DNA from 4 places in the Erwinia sp. LJJL01 genome. Region 1 is predicted to be linked to each of the others. Evidence: predicted binding sites of a transcription regulator. Region 1 holds the regulator's gene; each other region holds the start of a gene.

Region 1 (7,686 bases):
TTCTACGCGAAGCGTAAAAAAAACCACCTTTTCTAGTCGACCGGTCTACCAGGAGTAAGTTATGGAACTGAAAAAACTGTTCACCCCTCTCAAAACCGGCGCAATCACCGTGCCGAACCGCATTTTTATGGCACCGCTGACGCGTCTGCGCAGTATTGAACCCGGTGATATCCCGACTCCGCTGATGGGCGAATATTACCGTCAGCGCGCCAGCGCAGGATTAATTATTACCGAAGCCACACAGATCAGTGCGCAGGCGAAAGGCTATGCCGGTGCGCCAGGCTTACATTCGGCTGAACAGATCGGCATGTGGAAAGCCATCAATGAAGGTATTCATCAGGATGGCGGTCACAGTGCCGTTCAGCTGTGGCACACCGGACGTATCTCGCACACCAGCGTGCAGCCTGAGGGCGCGGCGCCGGTATCGGCTTCCGCCATTAATGCTGAAACGCGCACTTCACTGCGTGATGACGCGGGTAACGCCGTGCGCGAAGCCACCTCGACGCCACGCGCCCTGACAACCGAAGAAGTGGCCGGTGTGGTCAATGATTTCCGTCAGGCAGTCAGCAACGCTCGCGAAGCCGATTTTGACCTGGTGGAGCTGCACAGCGCTCACGGTTACCTGATCCATCAGTTCCTGTCCCCTGCCTCAAACCAGCGTGACGACCAGTACGGCGGCAGCATCGAAAATCGCACGCGTTTCGCGCTGGAAGTGGTTGATGCCGCGATCGCCGCCTGGAGCGCAGACCGCATCGCTATCCGTATTTCACCTCTGGGCCCGTTTAATGGCCTGGACAATGGTGAAGATCAGGAAGAAGCCGCACTGTATTACATTGCTGAGCTGGCAAAACGCCAACTTGCCTATCTGCATATTTCTGAACCAGACTGGGCGGGCGGGAAGCCATACAGCGAGAGCTTCCGTAAGGCTATCCGTGCCGTTTACCCTGGCGTGATTGTCGGAGCCGGTGGTTACACCGCAGAAAAAGCGGAAACGCTGATTGAACAGGGCCTGATCGACGCCGTTGCTTTTGGCCGCAGCTACATTGCCAACCCGGACCTGGTCGAGCGCCTGAAAAAGAATGCTGAACTGAATGAACCACAGCCGGAAACCTTCTACGGTGGCGGCGCAAAAGGCTATACCGATTACCCGGTTCTGGGCTAAGGGTTCGCAGCGGTTGCTATAACCGCTATACTGGATTTTTTACGTCATCCACCGATGGCGCCGATAAATGAGGATGTTATGCGTTTACTTCACACCATGCTGCGCGTTGGCGATCTGCAACGCTCCGTTGATTTTTACACTAAGGTGCTGGGCATGAAGCTGCTGCGCACCAGTGAAAACACCGAATATAAGTACACCCTCGCGTTTGTCGGCTATACCGAAGAGAGTGAAGGTGCCGTTATCGAGCTGACCTATAACTGGGGCGTAGATAAGTATGACCTCGGCAATGCTTATGGTCATATCGCACTGGGCGTGGACGATTGTGCCGCCACCTGCGACCGCATTCGTAATGATGGTGGCAATGTCACCCGTGAAGCCGGCCCGGTAAAAGGCGGCAGTACCATTATTGCTTTTGTTGAAGATCCGGACGGTTATAAAATCGAACTGATCGAAAACAAACATGCTGGTCACGGTCTGGGCAATTAATTGTTTAGGGTGCCTTTTTGGCACCCTCTCCCTTCCTGTTTGCTGCATCCTGCAGTGAAATTTGCCATAATGTGCGCTGCCTTTTTTCCGCCTATGAGATGCCGATGTCTGAATCGAATGAACTGAACACCCTGAGCAGCCGTTTTCGCGGTTTTTATCCAGTGGTGATTGACGTTGAAACCGCCGGTTTTGATGCCAAAACTAACGCTTTACTGGAAATCGCTGCGGTCACGCTTAAGATGGACGACAATGGCTGGCTGGAAAAAGATGAGACGCTGCACTTCCATGTCGAACCCTTTGTCGGCTCAGTTCTGCAACCCGAAGCGCTGGCGTTCAACGGCATCGACCCGAACAACCCTTTGCGCGGCGCAGTGAGCGAGTACGAAGCGCTGCATGCGATTTTCAAACTGGTGCGTAAAGGCGTGAAGGATCAGGGCTGTAACCGGGCGATCATGGTGGCACACAACGCAACTTTCGACCTGAACTTTATGAACGCCGCCGCCGAGCGCGCCAGCCTGAAGCGCAACCCTTTCCATCCGTTTGTCACCTTTGATACGGCGGCATTGAGTGGTCTGGTGCTGGGGCAAACCGTTCTGGCTAAAGCCTGCACCACTGCCGGCATCGCTTTTGATAATACCCAGGCACACTCCGCACTGTATGACACGCTGCAGACCGCGGATCTGTTCTGTGAACTGGTTAATCGCTGGAAACGTCTGGGCGGCTGGCCGTTGCCCGCCAGCGCCGATGATCAACAGCAGGCTTAAACGCGCTGATTGAAAGATAAAAAAAAACCGGAGCCATTTGGCTCCGGTTTTTATTTTGGGTGCACTCTCAAGCTTTAACGCTTATTCAGACGCTTCGCTCGGATACTTTGCCGCAGTTTCTTTAATCAGACTCTGCAGTTCGCCGCGCTGGTACATTTCAATGATGATATCGCAGCCGCCGACCAGCTCACCGTCAACCCACAGCTGTGGGAAGGTCGGCCAGTTGGCATACTTCGGCATTTCAGCACGGATGTCCGGGTTCAGCAGAATATCAACATAGGCGAAACGCTCGCCGCAGGCTGAAAGCGCCTGAACAGCCTGCGCGGAGAAGCCGCAGCTTGGCAGTTTCGGGGAGCCTTTCATATACAGCAGGATCGGGTTTTCTGCAATCTGGCGCTGAATTTTTTCAACAGTACTCATAAATGCCTTCCTCAATACGATACTTCGTGTTTAGTTATTGTAGCGATTCTGTCCAGGCGATGAAAATGACATTTTCAGCAACAGCGTCAGCCTGTGCGCTGTCGTGGAACAGGTGATGGTGACAAAATAACATTTTCTTATCATCAATTCTCCCTCTGTCATGCGCGAAAGTGCAGTAACCGCTGACTTAACCACCTGATTGTGCTCAATTTCAAAGCGTTTACTTGATCTGTATTATTGAAACAAAAAAGACCTTACCTTTTGTTAAGAAGTTAGATTAGAATCGGTCCAACCTTCTGCTTTAGCGCAGAAATCACTTTTTCTGGCTGTGTTGCAGTGTTTTGCAGCGCACAAACTGTTAATGAGAACAATGCGTTCACTCATCACACTCATTCTGCTGGCCTTTGCTCAGCTATTTTTGAACCTGGCGCACGCATCGCCACATGCTCCTATTAATGCAAATCAACATAAAGTTGATAGCAGCGCTGCCAGTAAGGATGACCGGCGTAAACGCCGCCCGGTTAAAGCCGCCTCAACCAAAAAAGTCAAAGAACCCCTCAGCAAAAAGAGCAAACAACCAGCCAAAACCACGCGTACAACCGTTGCGCAAAAACTTAAGCTGAAAAAGAAACCCGCTGCTGAGCCGGTAAAAAAGATTAACGTCGCAAAAACCAAAACCACGGCTAAAAAGCTGGCTAAGAACGAAGGTAAAAAACGCTACGGTCGCCAGCGTGCAGATAAAAAACTCGAATCGCGCGTAGCAGAGAGTACCGATGCGCCGCTCAAGCTGAGTAAAGCTCACCGCGCGCGCTATCAGAAAGCTCGTGAGACAGCGATGAATAAACTGATGGGTCAGCTAGGGAAACCCTACCAGTGGGGCGGAACCTCGCCAAAAACCGGCTTCGACTGCAGTGGGCTGGTTTGGTATGCCTATAAAGATTTAGTGAAGTTTAAGATCCCACGTACCGCGAATGAAATGTATCACCTGCGTGACGCGGCCTCGATCAAACGCGATGAGTTGGAAAAAGGCGATTTGGTATTTTTCCGCATTAATGGTCGCGGCACTGCCGACCATGTGGGCGTCTATCTGGGCGGTGGGAAATTTATCCAGTCACCACGCACCGGCAAAGATATCCAGGTGAGCGCGCTGACGGAAGACTACTGGCAGGAGCACTACATTGGTGCCCGGCGCATGATGACACCGAAAACCATTCGTTAAACGCTAAAGAGAACGGGAGGAGCGACCTCCTCCCGGTGAAACTTAGTGCATTACTGCCGTGATGCTAAACGCAATAATCATCAGCAGTGAACCCACAACCGTCAGCAGTGTCATTTTCATATCGGTATTCATTTCCCCCCCCTTAATAACCCTGTTTAAAGTAAGCCAATAGATTTTCCCACAGTAGCCCGTAAAAATCTCGTTTTCTTTGCGCAGCCTTGCTAGAATTCCTCTTTTCCGTTGCGCAACAAGCACGGAAGTGATTTTACTCAGCACCGCATGTCACTCTACGGACGATTTAACCCCATCCTGACCCTTTGAGACAGCATCCATCATTATTCTGGGCGGCCAGAAATGGCGGTGTTTAGGCAAACGTTTAACCAATTAGTTATCAGAGTGTTACGATAACGCCAGGAGTACGAGTTTAATGGCAACAATTAAGGATGTGGCAAAGCGCGCCGGTGTTTCCACCACCACCGTTTCCCATGTAATCAATAAAACGCGCTTTGTAGCTGAAGAGACGCGTGAAGCGGTATGGACGGCAATCAAAGAATTGCACTATTCTCCCAGCGCCGTTGCACGTAGTCTGAAGGTTAACCACACCAAAACTATTGGCCTGCTGGCAACGTCCAGCGAAGCCCCCTATTTTGCCGAGATTATCGAAGCCATTGAAAACCGTTGCTTTGCTAAAGGTTATACGCTGATCCTCGGCAATGCGCACAACGACATCCAGAAGCAGCAGGCTTATCTGTCGATGATGGCGCAAAAGCGCGTTGATGGCCTGCTGGTGATGTGCTCAGAATACCCCGATGAGCTGATTTCCATGCTGGAAGACAATCGTAATATCCCCATGGTGGTAATGGACTGGGGTGAATCGCGCGGCGACTTCACTGATACCGTACTGGATAACGCTTTCGAAGGTGGCTACCTTGCCGGGCGCTATCTGATTGAACGTGGGCATCGTGATATTGGCGCGATCCCGGGGCAGCTGGAGCGCAACACCGGCGGCGGCCGCCATGCTGGCTTTATCAAGGCTCTTAACGAAGCCGGCATCAGCCTGCGCGATGAGTGGCTGGTGCAGGGTGACTTCGAACCGGAATCCGGCTACCGCGCCATGCAGCAGATTTTGTCACAGAAGCAGCGCCCGACGGCGATCTTCTGCGGTGGCGATATCATGGCAATGGGGGCTATCTGTGCCGCTGATGAGATGGGCCTGCGTGTGCCACAGGATATTTCGGTGATCGGTTATGACAACGTGCGCAACGCGCGCTACTTCACGCCGGCGCTCACCACCGTCCACCAGCCAAAAGAGCGTCTGGGTGAAACTGCCTTTGATATGCTGCTCGACAGAATTACCAGCAAGCGTGAAGAGCCTCAGACCATTGAGGTGCACCCTTCGCTGATTGAGCGCCGTTCAGTGGCCGATGGCCCATTCCGCGATTACCGTCGTTAATCCTCAGGGTGATGTTGCGCAACGTCACCCTGGTACGGTTTCACTTAGCCACTCGGCGTTAAGCGTTTCGGTACTGCCCAGATGTTCCAGCAGCCAGCTTAACGCCGGGGAGACGCTCTGCTCTGACCAACTCAGGCAGCACGGGCTATCGGGAAAAGGGGCGGCAAGCGGCAGCTCGCACAACACCCCCTGCTCCAGCCACGGCTGAGCAAAGTGCCCTGGTACCATACCCACGCATAATCCGGCGCGCAGGCAGTCAAACGCGCTATCCCAGTCCGGCACCACCAGCCGCCGCTGGTTATTCAGCGTCCAGGTAGTGCGCTTTGGCAAGGCTCTGGAGGTATCCTCCAGCACCAGCGATGGCCACTCGCGTATCAACTCTTCATTCAACGGGCTGCTGTGGCCAAGCAGCGGATGCCCGGCCAGCACGACACAGCGCCAGTTCAAACTTCCCATATCGCGAAAAGCAAAACGCCCGCCGACAGGAATAGCCTGCGTTGCGCCAATCGCCACGTCGACGCGCCCGTCCGCCAGCGCATCCCAAACGCCGTTGAAAACCTCTGGCGTAATATGCAGCTCCATATCCGGGAAGTGGCGGTAAAAATCCACCACCAGCTGCCGGGTACGCGCCGGACGGACAATACGATCGACCGCGATATTAATCTGCCCACGCCAGCCGTTAGCCACCTGTTGACAGCGCCGACGGGTGGCGAGCATTTTTTTGATGACAACTCTGCCCTCTTCGCTGAATACGCGCCCGGCTTCGGTCAGCACCACGTCGCGGTGCCGCCGCTCAAACAGGCTAACGGCTAGCCACTCCTCCATCTGACGTACGGTATAGCTGACGGCAGAGGGCACGCGATGCAGTTCTGCCGCAGCAGCGGTAAAACTGCCGGTTCTGGCAACCGCATCAATAACTTCCAGAGAATGTTCAGACCACATAGCTTTGCCTTCAATTTTTTTCAATGCGCCTGACGAATATTAGCGTTTCACAAGCCAGTCGGCACTCTATTACACTGCGTCGGTGAAAATTTGTCTGATAAGAGTTAAAACAATGCGATCCAAAGGCTTTATGATTTACCTGGCACTGCTCAGCATGCTGGGTTTCCTTGCTACCGATATGTACCTGCCCGCATTTGGCGTGATGCAGCAAGACCTGGGCAGTGAAGCGGGTGCCATCAGCGCCAGCTTGAGTATATTTCTCGCCGGTTTCGCCTGCGCACAGCTTATCTGGGGGCCACTCTCCGATCGCATCGGCCGTAAACCCGTGCTGCTGATGGGCCTGAGCCTGTTTGCCATTGGCTGCGCGGCAATGCTGTGGGTGAACTCTGCCCCATGGCTGCTGGCGATGCGCTTTGTTCAGGCCGTTGGCGTCTGTGCTGCGGCGGTAAGCTGGCAGGCACTGGTGGTAGACCGCTACAGTGGAGCGCGTGCCAATCGCGTTTTTGCCACTATCATGCCGCTGGTTGCTCTTTCGCCCGCGCTGGCGCCGCTGCTGGGGGCGTGGCTGCTGCAGCACTTTTCCTGGCGATCGATCTTCGTTGCGCTGCTGGTGATTAGCATCGGTTTGATCATCCCCACCCTGCGCCTGCCTGCACGCCCTGTAACCGACCATCGCGCACCTAAAACCGTCACTCCGGGCTTCTTCACTCTGCTGAAGTCGCCCATTTACAGCGGCAATGTGGCGATTTATGCCGCCTGTTCAGCGAGTTTTTTTGCGTGGCTGACCGGCTCACCGTTTATTCTGGGAAAATTAGGCCTGTCACCCGCGGATATCGGTCTGAGCTATGTGCCGCAAACTGCCGCCTTCCTGATCGGTGGGTTTAGCTGTCGTTCACTGCTGAATCACTTTGCCGGCCGTCAGCTGTTGCCCTGGCTGCTGGCGTTTTACAGTCTGAGTATTGCCGGGCTTTATCTAGTTGCTCAGCAGGCCGAACCTTCTCTGTTTGCGCTGCTGCTGCCGTTCTGCGGCATGGCGATGGCTAACGGTGCGATTTATCCGATTGTTGTCTCTAATGCCCTGCTGCCCTTCCCGCAGGCAACCGGCAAAGCAGCAGCATTACAGAATATGTTGCAGCTGGGTTTGTGCTTCCTTGCTAGCCTGGCGGTATCGACCTGGATTGAGACGGCACTTCACACCACCGCGTTAGTGATGTTGCTGACTATTTTACTGGCAATTTTC
Region 2 (7,686 bases), 1.3 Mb from region 1:
CATGTTGGCGCCGTCCAGGTAAACCTGACCGCCAAACTGATGGACGATCTGGCACACTTCGCGGATCGTCTCTTCATACACGCCGTGCGTCGACGGGTAAGTGACCATAATGCAGGAGAGTGCTTCGCCCGCCTGCTCCGCCTTCAGGCGCAGGTCGTGCAAATCGATATTGCCCTGTTTGTCGCAGGCTACCACCACCACAGCCATACCGGCCATCTGCGCCGAAGCCGGGTTGGTGCCGTGTGCAGAGCTGGGGATCAGGCAGATATTTCGCCCGGCTTCGTTGCGGCTTTCGTGATAGCGACGGATGGCCAGCAGGCCGGCATATTCGCCCTGCGCGCCGGAGTTCGGCTGCATGCACAGCGCATCGTAGCCGGTCAACTGCACCAGCCACTGCGACAGTTGGCCGATCATCTGCAGATAGCCAGTTGCCTGCTCTGCCGGGCAGAACGGGTGCAGCTCGGCGAACTCGGGCCAGGTGATGGGGATCATCTCCGCCGCCGCGTTCAGCTTCATCGTGCACGAGCCAAGCGGGATCATCGCCTGATTGAGCGCCAGATCTTTGCGCTCCAGGCTGTGCATATAACGCATCATCTCGGTTTCGCTGTGATGACGGTTAAACACCGGATGGGTCAGGATCGCATCCTGACGCAGCATTGCAGCGGGAATGGAAGCGCCATCCGCATCGAGGGCATCGATCTCCAGCCCGTGCTGCTCGCCCAGCAGGATTGAGAACAGCGCCGCGACGTCTTCACGCGTGGTGGTTTCATCCAGCGTAATGCCGACCGCATTGAGTATATCGCTGCGCAGATTAATACCAAAGCTCAGCGCACGATCCAGCACGGCAGCTTTATCCGCCACTTCTACCGTCAGCGTATCAAACCAGCTGTGATAACGCAGTTTCAGACCGCCCTTCTGCAACCCGGCCGCAAGAATATCGGTCAGGCGATGGATACGCCCGGCGATGCGCTGCAGCCCGGCCGGGCCGTGGAATACCGCGTACAGGCTGGCAATGTTTGCCAGCAGCACCTGCGAGGTGCAAATGTTAGAGTTAGCTTTCTCACGGCGGATATGCTGCTCGCGCGTCTGCATCGCCATACGCAGTGCGGTGTTGCCCGCGGCGTCACGCGATACGCCGATAATACGGCCAGGCATTGAACGTTTGTGTTCGTCACGCGCGGCGAAGAATGCCGCATGCGGACCACCGTAGCCCATTGGTACGCCGAAGCGCTGCGCGGAGCCGAAAACGATATCCGCGCCCTGCTTGCCCGGCGCCTGTAACAGCACCAGCGCCATAAAGTCGGCTGCCACGCTGACCACCACTTTGCGGCTTTTCAGCTCAGCAATCAGGTCACCGTAATCATGCACTTCACCGCCGGTGCCGACCTGCTGTAACAGCACGCCGAACACATCCTGCAGCTCCAGCACTTTCTCCGCTTTATCGACCAGCACCTCGAAGCCAAAGGTTTCAGCGCGGGTGCGCACCACGTCCAGCGTCTGCGGATGAATATCATCAGCAACGAAGAAGCGATTGGCATTTTTCAGCTTGCTGACGCGCTTTGCCATCGCCATCGCTTCGGCGGCGGCGGTCGCTTCATCCAGCAGCGAGGCAGACGCGATATCCAGCCCGGTCAGGTCAAGAGTCAGCTGCTGAAAGTTCAGCAGTGCTTCCAGACGGCCCTGGGAGACTTCCGGCTGGTAAGGAGTGTATGCGGTGTACCAGCCTGGGTTTTCCAGCATGTTGCGCAGGATCACCGGCGGCGTCAGCACCGGGGTGTACCCCATGCCAATAAAGGATTTATAGCGCTGATTTTGTGATGCAATCGCCTTCAGCTCGGCCAGCGCCAGGTGTTCGGTCAGCGCATCGCCTACCGCAGGTGGGCTGGGAAGCTGGATGTCGGCGGGCACAATCGAGGCGATGAGCTCGCTCAGCGATGAGGCACCGATGGCGCTGAGCATCGCTGCCTGCTGTTCCTGGGAAGGTCCGATATGGCGCTCGATAAATGCACCGTGATGTTCAAGCTGGCTGAGAGTCTGGGTCATTAGCGGTAAATCCTGCATCGGGCATCGGGTTTCAGGGCAGCGAATAGCCCGCCCTGAAGTGACGATTAAACGTTATTCTGAGATGGCGGCAGCGTAAGCAGCAGCATCAAGCAAGGTTTCGAACTCGGTATCATCGCTGGCTTTGATCTTGAACAGCCAGCCTTCGGTGTAGGGATCGCTGTTCACCAGTTCAGGCTCAGATTCCAGCGCGCTGTTTACCTCAATGATTTCGCCGCTCAGTGGGGCATAGATATCAGACGCGGCTTTCACCGATTCAGCCACAGCGCAATCTTCGCCCTGGCTATAGGTGTTGCCAAGATCCGGCAGGTCAACAAACACCATGTCACCGAGCAGCTCCTGCGCATGCTCGGTGATCCCGACGGTAAAGGTGCCATCGGCCTCTTTGCGCACCCATTCATGGCTGTCACGATATTTCAGTTCGGCTGGTACATTGCTCATCAATATGCTCTCCAAAAGGCAAAAATTATTTCGTCACCGGCTTACCGGCGCGGACAAAAATCGGTTTAGTCACCTGCACCGGCATTTCGCGGTTGCGGATCTGCACAATCGCCTGCTCGCCAATTCCGGCAGGCACGCGCGCAAGGGCAATACTGCATCCCAGCGTTGGGGAAAATGAACCACTGGTTATAATACCTTCATGCTGATTGCCATCGGCATCGCTGAAGCGCACCGGCAGTTCATTACGCAATACGCCTTTTTCGGTCATGATCAGGCCCACCAGCTGGTCGGTACCCTTTTCGCGCTGCTGTTCCAGCGCTTCACGGCCAATGAACTGGCGATCGGCTGGATCCCATGCAATGGTCCAGCCCATATTGGCGGCCAGCGGAGAAACGCCTTCATCCATCTCCTGACCGTACAGGTTCATGCCGGCTTCCAGACGCAGCGTATCGCGCGCGCCAAGGCCGGCAGGCTTGACACCCGCTGCCAGCAATTTCTTCCAGAAATCGGCAACCTGCTCGTTTGGCAGGGCAATCTCGTAGCCGGATTCACCGGTATAACCGGTGGTGGCGATGAAATAGTCACCGGCCTGCACGCCAAAGAACGGCTTCATTCCGCTGACGGCGGCGCGCTGCGCGTCATCAAGCAGCGTCTGGGCTTTCTGCTGGGCATTGGGGCCCTGCACGGCCACCAGCGCCAAATCGTCACGCTCGGTCAATTCAACGCCGTAGTCAGCGGCATGCTGACCGATCCACGCCAGATCTTTCTCACGCGTGGCGGAGTTGACCACCAGGCGGAAGAACTCTTCGCTAATAAAGTAAACAATCAGATCGTCAATCACCCCGGCAGAGGCGTTGAGCATCGCGCTGTACAGGGCTTTGCCCGGCAGCGTCAGTTTGGCAACGTCATTGGCCAACAGATAACGCAGAAATTCGCGCGTGCGTGCGCCGTGCAGGTCGACAATCGTCATATGAGAAACGTCAAACATCCCGGCGTCCGTGCGCACTGCATGATGTTCATCCATTTGCGAGCCGTAATGCAGCGGCATCATCCAGCCATGAAAATCCACCATGCGGGCACCACACGCCTGATGCTGTTCGAAAAGGGGAGTTTGCTGAATCTCGGTTTGCTGAGTCATATCATTCCTGTATCTGATATCCGGTTGCTGACCAGCGCCTCTCACCGCCTTTGCGGGACCGACGCAAACGTTACCTTAGCTCTGAACTTACCACCGAACACGCCAATTAACCATAAGTAAAACGGGGTCGAATCTGTTGCCGTGCCAGAAATGGCCAGGCTGAGTTTCCAGTGTTTTTCACCAAAAAAATGCGTTATAACGCACGAATTCAGTAATTAACCGTCACTCATTCAGTTTAATGGCCAGGATTAAGCACGCACGGGGAAAAAAACCACTTGAGGGAAAAGACCTATGCATTATTAAAAGTAATGCGAGCGCGGGGGTGAAATTAGAATAATTCAAACGATGTGCAAAAAAGGGGCATCCATTGCACCAAAAGTGCAAACAGGGACAAAGAGGGACAAAGAGGGAGGAGGAAGGCAAGAAGATTCCTCAGTTACGCTAATAATCGGCATCCCGATACAAAGATGCCTATATCAGACGAGAAGAGGGGGGTATGGTAAAACATCAGTCAGCCTTTCAGAACGGCTTCCTTCACGAACCAGGCAAGAACAGCCAGGATTGCCGGGACTAAAAGTGTCCAGGTGATTTTAGCGTTGAGCGCATCAAACCTGTTATTCGTTCTTACTTCTAAAGCGGCTAACTCTTGTATCAACTCTGCGCGAACACTTTGCACCTCGGCGCGGATACTTTGCCCCTCAGCGCGGACACTTTGCACCTCGGCGCGGATACTTTGCCCCTCAGCGCGGACACCTTGCACCTCAGCGCGGACACCATGCACCTCGGCGCGGACACCTTGCACCTCTGTTCTGACACTCTCAACATCAGCTTTGGTCGCAAAGCTTTCAGAGCGCGCAGTGAGTATGCCCAGATCGATTTTGATCTGATGGCTATCCTGTTCCAGATGTTCCACGCGTCTGGTCAAATTGTCCATTCCACCTCCATTCCCCCCTGTTTGCGAAACACGATAACTGCGCCATTGATGTATATTCTCACTCATTAAGCCATCCTTGCTTTGCCTGAACTTTTCCGAACAAATTTTAACCAGCACGCAGACGCAATCCTTGCATCTTTAGCTATCAGGCCGTTGGTGAATATGTGCTATTGCGGTGAATCAGGGCCGCAGCCCCGATTTTTTACTGATTTCAGCTCAGCCAGTCAGGCAGATCGTGCAGCCCCATTGCCTGCTTGAGCAGGCGTGGCTTGACGCCGGGAAGCGTGTCCGCCAGCGCCAGGCCAACATCGCGCAGCAGTTTCTTCGCCGGATTATTCCCGTCAAACAGCTCGCGGAAACCCTGCATGCTGGCGAGCATCACCGCCGCGCTATGCTTGCGGCTGCGCTCGTAGCGACGCAGATAAAGATGCTGGCCAATATCTTTGCCCTGCTGCTGCAGGCGCTTGACCTGACCAATCAGCTCAGCGGCATCCATAAAGCCAAGGTTAACCCCCTGTCCGGCCAGGGGATGAATGGTGTGGGCCGCATCGCCTACCAGCGCCAGACGATGAGCCGCGAAGTTGCGCGCGTAGCGCCCCATCAGCGGGAAGGATTGGCGCTCGCTCTCCACTTCACACAGGCCAAGACGCAGGTCGAACGCGACCGACAGCTGCTGGTTAAACACCGCAGCAGGCATCTCTTTCAGGCGCAATGCTTCCTGGGGTGATAATGACCAGACAATTGAGCTCAGATGCGGGTCGCTGAGTGGCAGGAAGGCCAGAATGCCGTCGCCGTGAAACACCTGACGCGCCACCGCGTCATGCGGCTTCTCGGTGCGGATGTTGGCAACCAGCGCATGATGCTGATAGTCCCAGAAAGTTAGCGGGATATCGGCTTTATTACGCAGCCAGGAGTTGGCGCCATCCGCCGCGACCAGCAGACGAGCGGTCATCATGCTGCCATCCTGCAGGGTAACGAACGCTTCGTTGTCACCAAAGGCGACCTGCTGTAACTGCGCCGGGGCAATCAGGGTGATATCACTGAGGCTCTCCGCACGCTGCCATAACGCCTGGTGGATCACCCGGTTTTCGATAATATGCCCGAGGTGCGCCAGCCCCTGCTGCTCATCGTCAAACGCGATATGCCCGAAGCTGTCGCGGTCCCAGACTTCCATGCCATGGTAGGCGCTGGCGCGAGCGGCGAGGATGGTGCTCCAGACGCCAAGATGCTGCAGCAGGCGTTCGCTGGCGGCGTTGATCGCCGAGACGCGCAGCCCAGGGGCCGCATCGGCCTCAACTGCCGTCGGCACTTCGCGCTCCAGCACGGCCACGCGTAGCCCGCTGCCCTGTAGGCCACAGGCCACGGCCAGCCCGACCATACCGCCACCGGCGATGATCACATCATAGGTTTGCATTACTGCTTTCTCCTCAACGCTTAACCCAGCCCAACGTGCGCTCGGCCAGCAAATTACGTAACAGCGGCAGATGATCCATCGCCAGCAGTCCCAGATTGCGCCCAATAACCAGCGGCGTATAACGGTTTGCAAACAGTCTGACCAGCCCATCGGTAATGCCGATGGTGGCCTGCGCGTCCGGCTGACGGCGCTGCTGATAGTGTTGCAGGGTGGCGAATGCGCCCACGCCCTGCCCGGCGCGCCATGCCGCCGCCAGCGTTTCCGCCAGCGACATCACGTCACGAATACCGAGATTAAAGCCCTGCCCGGCGATGGGGTGCAGAGTCTGTGCCGCATTGCCGACCAGCGCAAGACGATGGCCAACATGCTGTGCAGCGGTTTGCAGCTGCAGTGGATAGCTGTGGCGCTGGCCGACATGAGTGATGCGCCCCAGCCGCCAGCCGAATGCACGCTGCAACTCCGCAATAAAACGCCCGTCGTCCCAGCCGTCCACAGCGGATTTTTGCGCGAGCGGATGGCACCACACCAGCGAACTGCGCCCGTTCTGACATCGGCAACAGCGCCAGCGGGCCATGTTCGGTAAAGCGCTCGAACGCCCGCCCCTGATGCGGCAGCTGAGTTGAGACATTGGCAATCACCGCGACCTGCTGATAATCCGCCCGCTGCCAGCTGATGCCACAGGCGGTTGCCACCTGCGAATGCGAACCATCAGCGGCCACCAGCAGTTCGCCGCCGAGCGTTTCCCCACTGGCGAGCGTGACGCTGACGCTATTCTGGGTACGCGTCACCTGCAACACTTTATCCGGGCAGCGCAGCGTGACCCCTGGCGCCTGCTTCAGGCGGTTGAACAGCCGCTGCCCGACCTCGTGCAGCTCAACCACCTGACCCAGTGCAGAAACGCCGTAGTCGGCCGCGCTGAGTGAAACAAAGCTAGCGTGGCCGCGATCGCTGACGTGAACGTCGGTAATAGCCGTGGCGCAGGAGGCCAGCAGCGGCCACAGATCAATCGCGGCAAGCTGCTGACAGGTACCTTCCGCCAGAGCAATAGCACGCCCGTCGTAGCCAGGATGCGCCCGGCTGGCAGGTTCTGTGGCTTCCACCAGGGTGACCGCCAGCTTTCCCTGAGTCAGATGGGAAATGGCTAACGCCAGCGTGGCCCCCGTCATCCCGCCGCCTGCGATAATTATGCTCATGAACGCTTCGCTGCCGCCATTAGTGCTTCAATCTCATCCGCATCTTTCACCACCGTGTCGGTCAGGTTTTCATTGCCATCTGCGGTGATAATAATGTCATCTTCAATTCGGATACCGATACCGCGATACTCAACGGGTACGTCCGCGTCCGGAGCGATATACAGCCCCGGTTCAATGGTCAACACCATGCCCGCTTCAAGAATGCGGTCGCGGTCCACGCCGTAGTGACCGACATCGTGCACATCCAGACCCAGCCAGTGGCTCAGACCATGCATAAAGAACTGGCGATGGGCATTTTCAGCGATCAGGGTATCGACATCGCCCTGCATCACGCCCAGCTCCACCAGGCCGCTCACCATAATCTTCACCACTTCCGCCGTCACTTCACGGATGCTGATGCCGGGTCGATACAGTTCCAGCGCCTTATTCAGCGAAGCCAGCACAATATCGTAAATGGCGCGCTGCGGTGCGCTGAATTTGCCACCGACCGGGAAAGTGCGGGTGA
Region 3 (7,686 bases), 2.2 Mb from region 1:
ATCGCCGCGATGGTGGCGCAGCAGTTTTTTGCTTTTGGGCAGGGCGGCTAAATCGGCGCTGAACTGGTCGGGGTTGAGGCGCAGCAGGCGCTTAGCGAACAGCATCTGCTGGGTATCAAACAGTTCATTGATGTTGTGGCGCGTCTGCCACCAGGAACCCAGCGCCGCTGCGCCCCAGCACAGCAGGCTGAGCAGCAGGAAGCCCAGCATCACGCGCACGCGCAGGCTGCGCTGTATCACGACTTCGCCCCCAGGGTGTAGCCGACGCCGTGTACGGTGCGAATAAACTCGCTGCCGAGCTTTTTACGCAGGTGGTGAATATGCACCTCAACGGCGTTGCTGGAGACGTCGTCGTCCCAGCCATACAGCTTCTCTTCCAGCTGCGCACGCGTCAGCACCCGCCCGGCGTTGAGCAGGAACAGCTCCAGCAGCGCCAGCTCGCGCGCTTTCAGCACCAGCGGCTCGCCGTTGAGGGTCACGGTGTGCGAACCCGGCTCCATCACCACACCCGCATGTTGCAGCGTTGGCTGCAGCTGGCCGTGACGGCGGCGGATCAGCGCCTGCAGGCGTGCGGCGACCTCCGTCAGGGCGAAGGGTTTGCACAGATAGTCATCCGCGCCCTGCTGTAGCCCGCTGACGCGCTGCTCCAGCGCATCGCGGGCGGTGAGGATCAGCACCGGCTCATCGCGCCCCTGCCGCCGCCACTGGCGCAGGATCTCCAGCCCGTCGATCTCCGGCAGGCTGAGGTCCAGCACCACCGCATCATAGGGCGCCGCCGCTAAGGCGCGCAGGCCTTCACTGCCTTTATTAAACCAGTCCACGCTGAAACCCAGCTTGCCCAGCCCGGCTTTGATGCCGTCGCCAATCAGGCGGTCATCTTCAATTAGTAAAATTCTCATCACGGTTCCCTTTGCGGTTTTAGCGATTTATACGGAAAGAGGATAGGGGTTGTACAGCTGAGATCGGCGAATTTCGCGACTTTTCGTCAATTTAAAACAATAAAGTCGTTTCGCTGATCTCCTTAAGATCTCGTTAAGAACTTTTTGCTGTAATACTTACCGAACAGAGATGACCGGGCAGTGTTGACTGCTCACTTTCATAAGGAAAAGCGAAAATGATGAAGAAGACAGCTGCATTACTGGCGATTAGCGCCCTGATGTCGACTCCGGTACTGGCTGCACAGACTGGCGGATTTGTTGACCCGAATGCACCCACCGCGCAGGTACAGAAAGGCGGTTTTAGCGGCCCGAACGGCACGGTTGCTACCGTCAAGCAGGCGCAGGATATGAAGGATGATGCCTGGGTCACGATGCGCGGCAATATTGAAAAGCGCATCGGTGATGAAGACTACCAGTTCCGTGACGCCACCGGCACCATGACGGTGGAGATCGACCACAAGCGCTGGGAAGGGCAAACCGTCGGTCCGAACGATAAGGTTGAGCTGCAGGGCAAACTGGATAAAGACTTCAACTCCATGGAGCTGGACGTGAAGCAGGTGCGTAAAATCGCTAACTGATCATCCGCTCAGGCTCTCCGCCAGATGATGGACGGCCGGAGAGCGATCCCAGCGCCGCCAGGCGAGCGCAATATCACTGCTCAGCGCAGCATCCTCAATCTGATGGAAGCTGACGCCGGGCAGCTGAATACTGCGCAGGGAGTCAGGAATGATGGTGATGCCAAACCCGGCGGCCACCATGTTAATCGCCGATGAAATCTGCGGCGACTGCTGCACGCTATCCGGCTGAAACCCGGCGCGCAGGCAGGCACTGATAATCACTTCATACAGGCTCGGTGCCACTTCACGCGGGAACAGCACCAGCGGCTCCGCGCGCAGCGCCGCCAGCGACAGGCGCGGCGTGTCCGCCAGCCGATGCCCCTGCGGCAGTACCAGCGCCATCTTCTCACTGGCAATCATCTTCAGATTAAAGGCTTTGCTGCTCTCACAGGGCAGGCGCACGAACGCCGCATCCAGCAGCCCTTCCTGTAACTCATGCATCAGCGTGGCCATATTTTCTTCGCGCGGCAGCAGCGTGATGGCTGGAAAACTGTCCTGAAAGCGGCGCAGCAGGCGGAATATCTGCGGATGAAAGGCGGTGGAGCTGGCAAAGCCAATCGACAGCTGGCCGCTGATGCCGCGCGCGATGCCTTTCGCTTTCTCCAGCGCGTTGGCCGACAGTTCAAGGATCTGACGGGCATCCTGATAAAACGCTTCCCCGGCATCGGTCAGCTCCACGCCACGCGTTAGCCGTTTCAATAAAGGCGTGCCGATCTCCTCTTCCAGCTTTTTGATCTGCTGGCTGAGCGGCGGCTGCGAGATGTTCAGCAGCTCTGCCGCTTTAGTGAAGTGCCGGGTTTCGGCAACGGCCACGAAATAGCGAAGATACCGGAGTTCCATATCGAAAACGTCTCAAAGAGGGGGGAGCTTTATATTGGAGCCGTCGACTGAATCGAGTCAACATTGATTCAATACTTCTTAACAGTTTAATCGGGAAGGCGGCTATGACAGATTCTGTAACGGGTTGTTCATGTGAAGAACAGCTCACCAGCACCGTCAGGGAGCTGCAGAAGGAAAGGCCAGAAAGTGTTATCTATCAGACCTCACTGATGAGCGCACTGCTCAGCGGCGTCTACGACGGCACCACCACCGTGGCGGATCTGCTCAGGAAGGGCGATTTTGGCCTTGGAACCTTTAACCAGCTGGATGGTGAACTGATCGCTTTTAACAGCGAGGTGTATCAGCTGCGTTCGGACGGCAGCGCCCGCACCGCCAGCCCGCAGCAGCAATCGCCGTTTGCGGTGATGACCTTCTTCCGCCCGCAGTATCAGCACCACTTCAGCGGCCCGGCGACCCGTGCTGAAGTGCATCACGTCATCGACCAGTGCGTCACGTCCGATAACCAGTTCTGCGCGCTGCGTATCGACGGGCAGTTCCGCGTGGCGGAAACCCGCACCGTACCCTGCCAGCACCGGCCGTATAAATCGATGCCGGAGGTGCTCGGCAAGCAGCCTACCTTCCATTTTCATCAGCGAAGCGGCGTGCTGATCGGTTTCCGCACCCCGCAATACATGCAGGGTATTAACGTAGCGGGATACCACGAACACTTTATTACCGACGATCGCCAGGGCGGCGGCCATCTGCTCGACTACCAGCTGGAGCACGGCACGCTGAGCTTTGGTGAGATCAGCAAGCTGGTGATCGACCTGCCTGGCGACAGCGACTTTCTGCACGCCAATCTCAACCCGGAAAATCTGGATTCTGCCATTCGCGCAGTCGAAAGCTGATAAGAGGCCAATAGATGAAAAATGTAACCGAGGTTCAACAGTGGGCGCACGGCGCCGATTTAGTGGTGGCGCAGCTGGAAGCGCAGGGCGTGAAGCAGGTGTTTGGCATCCCCGGCGCGAAAATCGATAAGGTGTTTGATTCGCTGCTGGATACCACCATTCAGACTATCCCGGTACGTCACGAGGCCAATGCGGCGTTTATGGCAGCGGCGGTGGGCAGGCTGACCGGCAAAGCGGGCGTGGCGCTGGTGACCTCCGGCCCCGGCTGCTCCAATCTGATCACCGGCATGGCCACGGCCACCAGTGAAGGCGACCCGCTGGTGGCGCTGGGCGGTGCGGTAAAACGCGCCGACAGCGCCAAGCAGGTGCATCAGAGCATGGATACGGTGGCGATGTTCCGACCGGTGAGTAAATTCGCCGTTGAGGTGAGCTCCGGGAATGCGATTGCCGAAGTGCTGTCGAACGCCTTTCGCAGCGCGGAACAGGGGCGGCCAGGCGGGGCATTTGTCAGCCTGCCGCAGGATATCGTTAACGAACCGGTGCGGGCCAATTTGCTGACGGCAAACGGCCAGCTACTGATGGGCCCGGCGCCGGATGCGGCTATCGCTGCCGTGGCTCGCCAGGTCGCCCAGGCGAAAAATCCGGTGCTGCTGCTTGGCCTGATGGCCAGCCAGCCGGAGAACAGCGCGGCGCTGCACCAGCTGCTGACGCGCAGCCATATTCCGGTCACCAGCACTTATCAGGCCGCGGGCGCGGTGCATCAGGATCACTTCTCACGCTTTGCCGGCCGCGTCGGGCTGTTTAACAATCAGGCCGGAGATCGCCTGCTGAAAGAGGCGGATCTGATTATCACCATTGGCTACAGCCCGGTGGAGTATGAACCGGCGATGTGGAACAACGGCACGGCGACGCTGGTGCATATTGATGTGCTGCCAGCCGACAGCGATAGCTGCTATCTGCCGGACGCCGAGCTGGTGGGGGATATTGCCGCCACGCTGAACAAGCTGACGGCGCAGATTAGCCACCCGCTCACCCTCAGCCCGCAGGCGGCGGCGATCCTGCAGGATCGCCAGCAGCAGCGCGAACTGCTGTCGCTGCGCGGCCATCAGCTGGATCAGTTTGCCCTGCACCCGCTGCGCATCGTGCGCGCCATGCAGGACATTATTAACAGCGACGTCACCCTGACGGTGGATATGGGCAGTTTCCATATCTGGATTGCCCGCTATCTTTACAGCTTCCGCGCACGCCAGATTATGATCTCCAACGGTCAGCAGACGATGGGCGTGGCGCTGCCGTGGGCGATCGGTGCCTGGCTGGTGGACCCGAGCCGCAAAGTGGTGTCCGTTTCCGGCGACGGTGGCTTCCTGCAGTCGAGCATGGAGCTGGAAACCGCCGTGCGGCTGGGCGCCAACCTGCTGCATATTATCTGGGTCGACCAGGAGTACAATATGGTCGCGATGCAGGAAGAGAAGAAATACCAGCGTGTTTCAGGCGTGAAATTCGGCCCGATTGATTTTAAAGCCTATGCCGAATCGTTTGGCGCCGCCGGATTCGCGGTGGAGAGCGCAGCGATGCTGGAGCCGACGCTGCGCAAGGCGATGGATGTGAATGGCCCGGCGGTGGTCGCCATTCCGGTGGATTATGCCGACAATCACCTGCTGATGGGCCAGCTGCACCTTAGCCAGCTCCTGTAGTTCTCCGGCAGCGCGTGGCCCTTTATCGCAGACATAAAGGGCCCTTTTTTGCCTTAAACCAAATCCTTTCACGGCGTCAGCGAAACGTTTCGATGGCGATCACATTTCCAGCATCTGATGATTGTTTTCCCTTCGCCTTCTCATAAACTGCCAGTCAGCGAAACGTTTCGCTCTGGAGTGGAAAATGAAAAAAGGCACCTTACTGAATTCTGATATCTCATCCGTGATCTCCCGTCTGGGTCATACCGACAGCATCGTGATTGGTGATGCCGGCCTGCCGATCCCGCAAGGGCCGCAGCGCATTGACCTGGCGTTAACCCACGGCACCCCTGGCTTTTTGCAGGTGGTCGATGTGGTCACGCGTGAGATGCAGGTCGAGAGTGCCATCATCGCGGAGGAGATTAAGCAGCATAATCCGCAGCTCCATAGCGAACTGGTCGCCCTGCTCGAATCCTTGCAACAACTCCAGGGAAACACCATCAGTATCCGTTATGTCAGTCACGAACAGTTCAAACAACAAACCCAGTGCAGCCAGGCGGTGATTCGCAGCGGGGAGTGTTCCCCGTATGCGAATATCATCCTTGGCGCTGGCGTGACCTTCTGAGGCTGTTATGCAACCTTTACTGCAACTGAAAGGCATTGATAAATCCTTCCCCGGCGTGAAAGCGCTGTCGGGGGCGGCGCTGTCTGTCTATCCGGGCCGCGTGATGGCGCTGGTCGGCGAAAACGGCGCGGGCAAGTCCACCATGATGAAAGTGCTGACCGGGATTTATGCCCGTGATGCCGGAACCTTTACCTGGCTGGGCAAAGAGACCACCTTCAGCGGGCCGAAAGAGTCGCAGGAAGCGGGGATCGGCATTATCCACCAGGAGCTGAACCTGATCCCGCAGCTGAGCATCGCCGAGAATATCTTTCTTGGCCGCGAATTCGTTAACCGCTTCGGCCGCATCCAGTGGAAAAAGATGCATGCCGAGGCGGATGCGCTGTTAAAGCGCCTCAATCTGCGCTTCAGCAGCCACAAGCTGGTGGGCGACCTGTCGATTGGCGATCAGCAGATGGTGGAGATTGCCAAAGTGCTGAGCTTCGAGTCGAAAGTGATCGTGATGGATGAACCCACCGATGCGCTGACCGATACCGAAACCGTCTCGCTGTTCCGGGTGATTAACGAGCTGAAAGCCCAGGGCTGCGGCATCGTGTATATCTCCCACCGCATGAAAGAGATTTTCGAGATCTGCGACGACGTCACCATTTTCCGCGACGGGCAGTTTATTGCCGAGCGCGAAGTGGCGACGCTGACCGAAGAGTCGCTGATTGAAATGATGGTTGGCCGCAAGCTGGAAGAGCAGTATCCACGCCTGGATAAAGCGCCGGGCGCGGTGCGCCTGACGGTTGAGCACCTCAGCGGTTCCGGCGTGGAGGATGTCAGCTTCACGCTGCGCAAGGGTGAAATCCTCGGCGTGGCCGGGCTGATGGGCGCAGGTCGTACCGAGCTGATGAAAGTGCTGTACGGCGCGCTGGCGCGCAGCGCTGGCACCGTGACGCTGGATGGCAAAACCGTGGTATCGCGCTCGCCGGAAGAGGGGCTGGCCAACGGCATCGTCTATATCTCTGAAGACCGCAAGCGTGATGGCCTGGTGCTGGGCATGTCGGTGAAAGAGAACATGTCGCTCACCGCGCTTAACTACTTCAGCTATGGCGGAGGCCGCCTGAAGCATGCCGAAGAAGAGATGGCGGTCGGCGACTTTATCAAACTGTTCAATGTCAAAACTCCGTCGATGAACCAGCCTATCGGCCTGCTGTCCGGCGGCAATCAGCAAAAAGTGGCGATTGCCCGCGGGCTGATGACCCGGCCTAAAGTGCTGATCCTCGATGAGCCAACGCGCGGCGTCGACGTTGGGGCGAAAAAAGAGATCTATCAGCTGATCAACCAATTTAAGCAGGAGGGGCTGAGCATCATTCTCGTCTCTTCTGAAATGCCGGAAGTACTGGGCATGAGCGACCGCGTGCTGGTGATGCACGAAGGGCGTCTGAGCGGTGACTTCCCGATTGAACAAGCCTCGCAGGAAATTTTGATGGCGGCGGCGGTAGGCAAACAACACAGCGCGGAGCTGGCAACACTATGAGTACGCAAACAATCCCTTCACGCCGCCTGACCGTTAAGGCATGGCTGGTTGAGCAGAAATCGCTGATTGCGCTGGTGGTGCTGATTGCCATCGTTTCCAGCATGAGCCCGAACTTTTTCACCGTGGCAAACCTGTTCAACATTCTGCAACAGACCTCGGTAAACGCCATTATGGCGGTCGGGATGACGCTGGTGATCCTCACCTCCGGCATCGACCTTTCCGTGGGTTCGCTGCTGGCGCTGACCGGGGCGGTGGCGGCTTCGATTGTCGGGCTGGAGGTCAATGCGCTGGTGGCGGTGGCGGCTTCGCTGGCGCTCGGTGCCTTTATTGGCGCGATCACCGGCACCATTGTGGCCAGGGGCAAAGTGCAGGCGTTTATCGCCACGCTGGTGATGATGCTGCTGCTGCGCGGGGTGACCATGGTTTACACCAACGGCAGCCCGATCAATACCGGCTTTAATGACAACGCGGATCTGTTTGGCTGGTTTGGCATTGGCCGCCCGCTGGGCATCCCGACGCCGGTCTGGATTATGGCTATCGTGTTCCTTGCGGCCTGGTACATGCTGCATCACACCCGGCTGGGCCGC
Region 4 (7,686 bases), 930 kb from region 1:
AGCTCGGGCGGGACGATCAGTGATTTTTCGGAGTCGTAATACATATCTACAAAGTACGTTGGGTCAAAAGTCGAAAAGAGATAGCGCTGGCCTTTCAGCGGCTGCGGATGCGCCAGCGGCAGGATAAACTCCAGCACCGCTTTATGTCCCTGCCGTGACAGATGGTATTCCGGCGGCAGATTATCAAACTTTACCGGCTGTTTCTGGTGCCAGAACTCGCTGAAATAGTGCTGGCCAAGCACGTTCGCCATCACTTCCGCCGCCAGCTTTTTCCACACCACCGAGTCGGGCTTTGCCTCACCGGCGTCATACAGCAGGTCGGCCGAGGTAATTTCATCCATCACCCAGCGCATTTTCAGCCCGGTGAGCTGGTCACCCTGATGGACCAGCGTGGTCTGCATAGCGATAAAGCTGTGCGGATGTGCCAAAACAGCGGGCGAAAATCCTGCAGCCAGCCACAGCAGGCCAGCCTTCAAAGTGTTATAACGTAACAAATTAAACCCCACAGCACCGTTTGTCGATTAATTTTGTGACCTGTCTTAAAAGCTCTGAATAAAAGCGCGCGGATTTGTCACAAACCGCGCGGCGCGGGCTATTCTTAGCGCAATCAATTGTCACTGGAATCGCAGATGATGAGTGCATACTCACCAGAAATTTCTGTCCTCTCCAGTCCGCAGCGCCGCTGTCACCTGCTTTTGATGCTCTGCCTTCCTGAACCCATTGTCACGCTGGAGTCGGTTTGTCAGCTGAACGCAGTTGATCCTGCCATTGCCCGGCAAGATATAGCGGAGGTCGCGCTGGAAATCCAGCGTTATCACCGTCTTGCCATTGAGCAGGACGGCCAAAGGTTGCGCATCCAGGGGACGCAGCTCGACCAGCGGCTGTGCCTGCTGCATAGCCTGCGCCGCACGCTGCGGCTGTCACCCGACTTCGCCCACGGCTATTTTGCCAGCGCGCTGCGCCGCCAGCTGCAGGCCATCACGGTCGATAAAGCCCTGTACGACGAACATAATCTCAGCGCGCTGGTTCAGCACTGTGCGCTCTACCTCGCGCGCGATTTCAGCGGGCGCGACGGCTCTTTTTTACAGCTGGTTTTTCAGTATTCACTCGCACACCGCTGCCCGACAGACTTTACCCCCCAGCAGCAGCGGTGGCTGCGCGAAAAGAGAGAGTACCCGCTGGCCGAAAATATTGTCCACTGCTGGCAGAAGCGCGGTTATCAGCCCATGCCCGGCGACCCGGCGCTGCTGGCCTTAATGTTCAGCCAGCTGCATATTCCGCTACCTGAGCACTGCCAGCGGGAAAACGAGTGGCAGCTGCTGCAGGCGGTTGAACAGCTTATTCAGCGCTTCCAGGCGCTTTCCGGCATGCGCTTCAGCAACGAGGCCGGGCTCAGCGCGCAGCTCTACACCCATCTGGCCCAGGCGGTGGAACGCACGCATTTTGCTATCGGCATCGATCACTCGCTGGTGGATGATGTGGCGCAGCAGTATCCGCGCCTGTTGCGCACCACGCGTGAAGCGATAGCCGACTTTGAGCAGCACTACGGGCTGCAGTTTTCCGATGAGGAGATGGGGCTGATTGCGATTATCTTTGGCGCATGGCTGATGCAGGAGAGCGCGCTGCAGGAGAAACAGGTGCTGCTGCTCACCGGCCATGACCGCGATCTGGAGCGTCAGGTAGAACAGCAGCTGCGCGAGCTGACGCTGCTGCCGCTGACTATCAAATATCAGGATGTCGCCGACTTCCAGCGCCACAGCGCGCCAAAAGGCATTGCGCTGGTGATCACCCCTTATGCCACGCCGCTGCCGCTCTACTCACCGCCGCTGATCCACGCCGAGCTGCCGTTGGGCGAACACCAGCAGCACAGTATCCGCGCGCTGCTGGAGTCATAATCAGGCCACTTTCGGCCGCAGGAACAGTGCCGGCACCACCAGCAGCGCCATCACCCAGAACACCCCGCCCTGCAGATGCTGGAACAGCACGCCGCACACCATCGTCATCAGGGCAATTCCGCCGCCCATCGCCAGCGCCGAGTACACCGACTGCAGGCGGATCACCTCGCCCCCTTCCCGCGCCGCGATAAAGCGCATTGCCGCGAGGTGGCAGACGGTGAAGCTGCCGCAGTGCAGGATCTGTGCGAGGATCAGCCAGCCCAGTTCGGTGGAGGAAGCCAGCAAACTCCAGCGCACGATGGCGCAAATGCCCGAGAGCAGCAGCAGGTCGCGCGCGCGCCAGCGGCGGAACAAACGGTTGCTGGAAGCGAACACCACCACCTCAGCCACCACCCCCAGCGACCACAGATAGCCAATCACGCTCGACGAATAGCCCGCTTCCTGCCAGTAGATCGCGCTGAAGCCATAATAGGCGGCATGCGCTCCCTGCATCAGCGTCACGCACAGCAGGAAGCGCCAGACGGCATTCTCACTCAGCATCTGCTTCCACTGCGCCCAGCCCGCATGGCTTAGCTGCTTCTGCGCACCCAGTGGCATGACCGCCGGGCGCAGCATCATGCCGCCGAGCATCGCGATACAGCCCGCGCACAGCAGCAGCAGAATGGCGTGATAAGAGAAGATATTGACCAGCACGCCGGTTAACGCGGAGCTGATGACAAACGCCAGCGATCCCCACAGCCTGACCGGGCCATAGGGCAGCGCGATCTGCCGCTGCCAGGTGGCGGCCAGCGCATCGCTCAGCGGCACCAGCGGCGAGAAGAACAGGTTAAAGCCGACCATCACCAGCAGCAGCCACAGCCACTCGGCCCCCAGCCAGAAGCCCAGCGCAAACAGCAGCGTCAGCGATGCCAGCAGGCGTAGCGCACTGACCAGGCGGGAAGGATTGGTGACGCGGGAAGCGATGAGCAGGCTGCCAGCAAAGCGGGCAATCATGCCGCAGCCGAGCAGCAGACCGATTTTTTCGGGTGCCAGGCCACTCTCTTTCAGCCATACCCCCCAGAAAGGCAGATAGACACCATAGGCGAAAAAGTAGGTGAAGTAGCTTAATCCAAGCCAGTAGGTGGAGCGTATCGTCATTTTCCCTCCGACAAAGTGGAGGCTAATGTACACCGTTGCTGCGGACAAAAAAATAACGGGACACTTTCGTGTCCCGTTATTGTCATAACGCTCTCAAAATCGAGAAGTTATCAGGCGTAAACCGGGAAGCGTGCACACATTTCCAGCACCTGCTTCTTCACGCGCTCGCTCACGCCTTCATCATTGATATTATCGAGAATATCGCTGATCCAGCCGGCCAGCTCGCGCACTTCCGCTTCTTTGAAGCCGCGGCGCGTCACAGCCGGGGAGCCGATGCGGATACCGGAGGTGACGAACGGGCTTTTCGGATCGTTCGGCACGCTGTTTTTGTTAACGGTGATGTTGGCACGGCCCAGCGCGGCGTCCGCTTCTTTACCGGTCAGGTTCTTGTCAACCAGGTCCAGCAGGAACAGGTGGTTATGCGTACCGCCGGAAACCACGTTGTAACCGCGTGCCAGGAACACTTCCACCATCGCTTTGGCGTTTTTCGCGACCTGCTGCTGGTAGGTTTTAAACTCAGGTTCCATCGCTTCTTTGAACGCGACGGCCTTACCGGCAATCACATGCATCAGCGGGCCGCCCTGGCCGCCAGGGAAGACAGCAGAGTTCAGCTTCTTATACAGATCTTCGTCACCGCCCTGCGCCAGGATCAGGCCACCACGTGGACCCGCCAGGGTTTTGTGAGTGGTGGACGTCACGATGTGCGCATGAGGAACCGGGTTAGGGTAAACGTCCGCAGCAATCAGACCGGCAACGTGCGCCATATCAACAAACAGGTAAGCGCCAACGGTGTCAGCGATTTCACGCATTTTTGCCCAGTCGCACACGCCAGAGTAGGCAGAGAAACCGCCCACGATCATTTTCGGCTTATGCTTCTGCGCCAGTTCGGCCAGCTCGTTATAGTCAATTTTGCCGGTTTCGTCGATGCCGTAAGGGATCACGTTGTACAGTTTGCCAGACAGGTTAACCGGGGAACCGTGAGTCAGGTGGCCACCGTGTGCCAGGTTCATCCCCAGAATGGTGTCGCCCGGCTGCAGCAGCGCGGTGTAGACCGCGAAGTTAGCCTGGGAACCGGAGTGCGGCTGGACGTTGGCATAGTCAGCCCCGAACAGCGCTTTGGCACGGTCAATAGCCAACTGCTCAACGATATCCACGTACTCGCAGCCACCGTAGTAGCGCTTGCCCGGATAGCCTTCAGCGTATTTGTTGGTCAGCTGCGATCCCTGAGCCTGCATCACGCGTGGGCTGGTGTAGTTTTCTGAAGCAATCAGCTCAATGTGCTCTTCCTGACGCACTTTCTCCTGCTCCATCGCCTGCCACAACTCGGCATCGTAATCGGCAATGTTCATTTCACGCTTTAACATCTGCATCTCCTGACTCGACTGACTATCAACAATAAATGATGGGCAACAGTTTAAACTGTTTAGCACCCTGTTGAATAGCGTCAAGACTGCCTTTTTACGCAAACGATTGGCTTGCTGTCTGGCAAGGGTTTGTTACGCTTTTTGTCATTTCCTGACAGCGGAGTTTTCCTCATCTGCCTGTTGCGGATTTTTCACCACCACCACCCGCTCCCTGTGGATAAATAACCATCATCATAAAAGGTGTATTTACAATGCATCTCCCAAATTATAAGATGCATTTAAAATACATGTTATGTAGAGCATCAGGAGCCCACCATGCTAGATAGCCACACTATTGCCACCGTGAAATCCACTATCCCCGCCGTCGCTGCGCTGGGTCCGCGTTTGACCGCGCACTTCTATCAGCGCATGTTCAGCCACAATCCCGAGCTGAAAGATATCTTCAACATGAGCAACCAGAGCAGTGGTAATCAGCCTGAAGCGCTGTTTAACGCCGTCTGTGCCTACGCCAGTAACCTCGATAAGCTGGCCGCGCTCGGCCCGGCAGTCGAGAAAATTGCGCAGAAGCACACCAGCTTTGCCATTCGCCCGGAACAGTACGCCATTGTCGGTGAACACCTGCTGGCGAGTATTGATGAGCTGCTGCATCCGGGTGAGGAGATCCTCGCCGCCTGGGGTAAAGCCTATGGCGTACTGGCCGGGATTTTTGTGCAGCGTGAAGAGCAAATCTATGAAGAGGTTGAGCAGAAAGTCGGCGGCTGGCGCGGTGGTCAACGTGAGTTTGTTATCAGCGAAATTATCCCGCGCAGCGCAAAAATCAAGAGCTTTATCCTGACCCCGGTTGACGGTCAGCCCGTCGTGGATTACCGGCCCGGTCAGTACATTACGCTGTGGGTCCGTGACCCGTCATTTGCCAATCAGGAGATCCGCCAGTATTCACTGACGCGGATGCCGAACGGTCGTGACTACCGCATTGCCGTGCGCCATGAAGAGGGCGGCACGCTCTCCAGCTGGCTGCATCAGCAGCAGCCCGGGGTGCGTCTGCACCTGGCGCCACCGGCCGGCGACTTCTTTATCGATATCGCGGCGCAAACCCCGGTGACGCTGATCTCTGGCGGCGTCGGTCTGACCCCCATGCTGGCCATGCTGCACAAGCTGGCGCAGGAAAAACATCAGGCGACGGTACAGTGGTTCCACGCGACGGAAGACGGCGCAATGCATGCTTTCGCAGAGGAAGTCGGCGAACTGGGTCAGCAGCTGCCGAAGTTCTCGCAGGAGATCTGGTATAACCATCCGCAGCCGGAAGATGAAGGCAAGTATCAGCACCGTGGACTCATGAACCTGCTGCCGCTGGAAGCGAGACTCAGCGATCCGGCGATGCACTACTATCTGTGCGGCCCGCTGGCGTTTATGGCGATGGTGGAAAAGAGCCTTCTGCAGTCAGGCGTGGAGAAAGCGCGTATTCACTACGAAGTGTTTGGCCCGCATAAAGCGCTGTGATGCTATCGGGCAGCGGGGGATCTCTCCCGCCGCTGCCCGATCGTCCCGCTGGCTACTTAAGCCTGCGCGCCTCAGCAACCTGCTCTGCGCTGACGGCAGGGGCCTGATTGCTCCAGCTGCTGCGCAGGTAGTTCATCAAATCGCTCATCTGCACATCATCCAGCGTCCAGCCGTAACCGGGCATCGCCTGCGCCATGCCGTGCCGGGTCACTGGCGTCTGCGCACCTTCCAGCACCACGCGCAGTGCGCTCAGCGGGTTTGCTGCCGTCAGCGTTGCATTACCGTCCAGCGCCGGGATGACATGCGCATCGCCTTTACCCTCGCTGCCGTGACAGGTTGAGCAATACATGGCATAGGTTTTCGCGCCCGCGGCGGAAGGCGCGGCAGCGGGCAGCGGGGATGCTGGAGCCGGCGGCAGACTGCGCAGGTAGATGCCGATACTGTTGAGGTCCGCATCGCTGAGATACTGAGTGCTGTGCATCACCACCTCCGCCATGGGTCCGACTACCGCCCCCTGCTTGCTGCGCCCCGTTTTCAGCAGCGCCACCAGTTCATCCTGCGCCATGCCGCGCAGCGACGGCGCAAACCAGCCGTCAAGCTCGGCACCGCTGAGGTAGGCGCTGCGACTTTGATCCAGTGCCTGCTCCTGCAGTGCCCAGCCGCGCGGGGTGTGGCAACTGCCGCAGTGCCCTGCGCCCTGCACCAGGTAAGCCCCGCGATTCCATTGCGCACTCTGCTGCGCATCAGGCTGATAACGATCGTCATTGTGGAACAGGGCATTCCAGATCCCCAAAGGCCAGCGCATTGACAGCGGCCAGGAGATATCGCTGTCGCGATTTGGCTGGCTGCTGGCCGGGACTTCATGCAGCAGATAGTCATAAAGCGCGCGCATATCCTTATCGCTCATTTTGGCATAGGCGGTATAAGGCATTGCCGGATAAAGGTGATGGCCATCGCGAGCGATACCCTGGCGCATGGCGCGGTCAAATTCGGCAAACGTATAGCGGCCAATGCCCTGCTGTTTATCCGGGGTAATATTGGTGCTGTAGATATCACCGGGCGGCGTAGGGAAACGTAGCCCACCCGCCAGCGCTGCGCCGCCGGGTGCGGTGTGACAGGCAGTACAGTCCGCCGCTTTGGCAACATATTCGCCCGGCGACATGGCATGAGCCGCACTGCTTACCAGCAGCAGAACCATCCCTGAAAGTAACGTTTTCATACTCCCTCCCCCGGTGCGTTTTTCCCGTGCACCAGCTCGTTCACTGCCCGCCATGCCTGATCGACCGCCGAATGGGCATAAGGGCTCCAGTCCGAGTCAGAGTTAGCAATTACGATATTACCGACGGGGGCACGGGCGCGCTCAATAATCTTCTGCGCCTCGTCCTCATCATCAAATAAGCCATTGATGGCGTAAGAGTAACCGTGCGACCAGCGGTTAACGGTAATCGCCTGAATATCGCGCTGATGGTCGAAGCCTGCCGGCCCAAGCATCGCCTGGAGCTGTTCGCGGATCATCTGTTCATGAGCATCGAACGAGGTGCCCAGCAGCATCGCGCGCCCTTTACGCGACTGCTCGCGGGCGCTGAGGCCGCTGCCTGGCAGAGTCGGCACATACACCATATGCAGCCCGATCGGCTGATTGGGATCGTGGGGGTGCTGATAGCCGCCGAGGCTGACCGGATAGTCAAGCTTAACCCGTGAATAAGGTGCGCCAGGGGCATAAACCTCATGCACGCCCAGTTTGATAAAGGCGCGCCAGTTAGCGATGGCGACCTTGCTGTAGACCAGCG

The links. Region 1 encodes PurR, which represses purine synthesis genes. Its sites were predicted from a motif close to CANGCAAACGTTTGCNTG; they were not measured.
Region 2: a site for PurR is predicted at 3,701-3,718, ahead of gcvT (glycine cleavage system aminomethyltransferase GcvT). Genes of this name have one in related genera too.
Region 3: a site for PurR is predicted at 5,132-5,149, ahead of rbsD (D-ribose pyranase). Genes of this name have one in related genera too.
Region 4: a site for PurR is predicted at 4,492-4,509, ahead of glyA (serine hydroxymethyltransferase). Genes of this name have one in related genera too.

What each region holds. Positions count from the first base shown of each region.
Region 1 covers NZ_CP178576.1:4,443,415-4,451,100, forward strand. Annotated here, with positions in the region: gene ACLI4M_RS21730 (TetR family transcriptional regulator C-terminal domain-containing protein) at 1-17, shown strand, start outside; gene ACLI4M_RS21735 (alkene reductase) at 62-1,162, shown strand; gene gloA (lactoylglutathione lyase) at 1,241-1,648, shown strand; gene rnt (ribonuclease T) at 1,753-2,412, shown strand; gene ACLI4M_RS21750 (Grx4 family monothiol glutaredoxin) at 2,494-2,832, opposite strand; gene ACLI4M_RS21755 (C40 family peptidase) at 3,203-4,051, shown strand; gene ACLI4M_RS21760 (YnhF family membrane protein) at 4,094-4,183, opposite strand; gene purR (HTH-type transcriptional repressor PurR) at 4,479-5,504, shown strand; gene punR (DNA-binding transcriptional activator PunR) at 5,529-6,446, opposite strand; gene punC (purine nucleoside transporter PunC) at 6,559-7,686, shown strand, end outside.
Region 2 covers NZ_CP178576.1:972,617-980,302, forward strand. Annotated here, with positions in the region: gene gcvP (aminomethyl-transferring glycine dehydrogenase) at 1-2,043, opposite strand, end outside; gene gcvH (glycine cleavage system protein GcvH) at 2,116-2,502, opposite strand; gene gcvT (glycine cleavage system aminomethyltransferase GcvT) at 2,528-3,640, opposite strand; gene ACLI4M_RS05315 (hypothetical protein) at 4,152-4,574, opposite strand; gene ubiI (FAD-dependent 2-octaprenylphenol hydroxylase) at 4,786-5,988, opposite strand; partial or broken gene ubiH (2-octaprenyl-6-methoxyphenyl hydroxylase) at 6,002-7,181, opposite strand; gene pepP (Xaa-Pro aminopeptidase) at 7,178-7,686, opposite strand, start outside.
Region 3 covers NZ_CP178576.1:1,920,849-1,928,534, forward strand. Annotated here, with positions in the region: gene qseC (quorum sensing histidine kinase QseC) at 1-240, opposite strand, end outside; gene qseB (quorum sensing response regulator transcription factor QseB) at 237-899, opposite strand; gene ACLI4M_RS09755 (YgiW/YdeI family stress tolerance OB fold protein) at 1,118-1,516, shown strand; gene ACLI4M_RS09760 (LysR family transcriptional regulator) at 1,517-2,395, opposite strand; gene budA (acetolactate decarboxylase) at 2,500-3,282, shown strand; gene alsS (acetolactate synthase AlsS) at 3,297-4,976, shown strand; gene rbsD (D-ribose pyranase) at 5,161-5,580, shown strand; gene rbsA (ribose ABC transporter ATP-binding protein RbsA) at 5,588-7,099, shown strand; gene rbsC (ribose ABC transporter permease) at 7,096-7,686, shown strand, end outside.
Region 4 covers NZ_CP178576.1:621,444-629,129, forward strand. Annotated here, with positions in the region: gene ACLI4M_RS03575 (DUF1007 family protein) at 1-494, opposite strand, end outside; gene csiE (stationary phase inducible protein CsiE) at 630-1,895, shown strand; gene ACLI4M_RS03585 (3-phenylpropionate MFS transporter) at 1,896-3,032, opposite strand; gene glyA (serine hydroxymethyltransferase) at 3,143-4,396, opposite strand; gene hmpA (NO-inducible flavohemoprotein) at 4,712-5,896, shown strand; gene ACLI4M_RS03600 (c-type cytochrome) at 5,949-7,115, opposite strand; gene ACLI4M_RS03605 (NAD(P)-binding protein) at 7,112-7,686, opposite strand, start outside.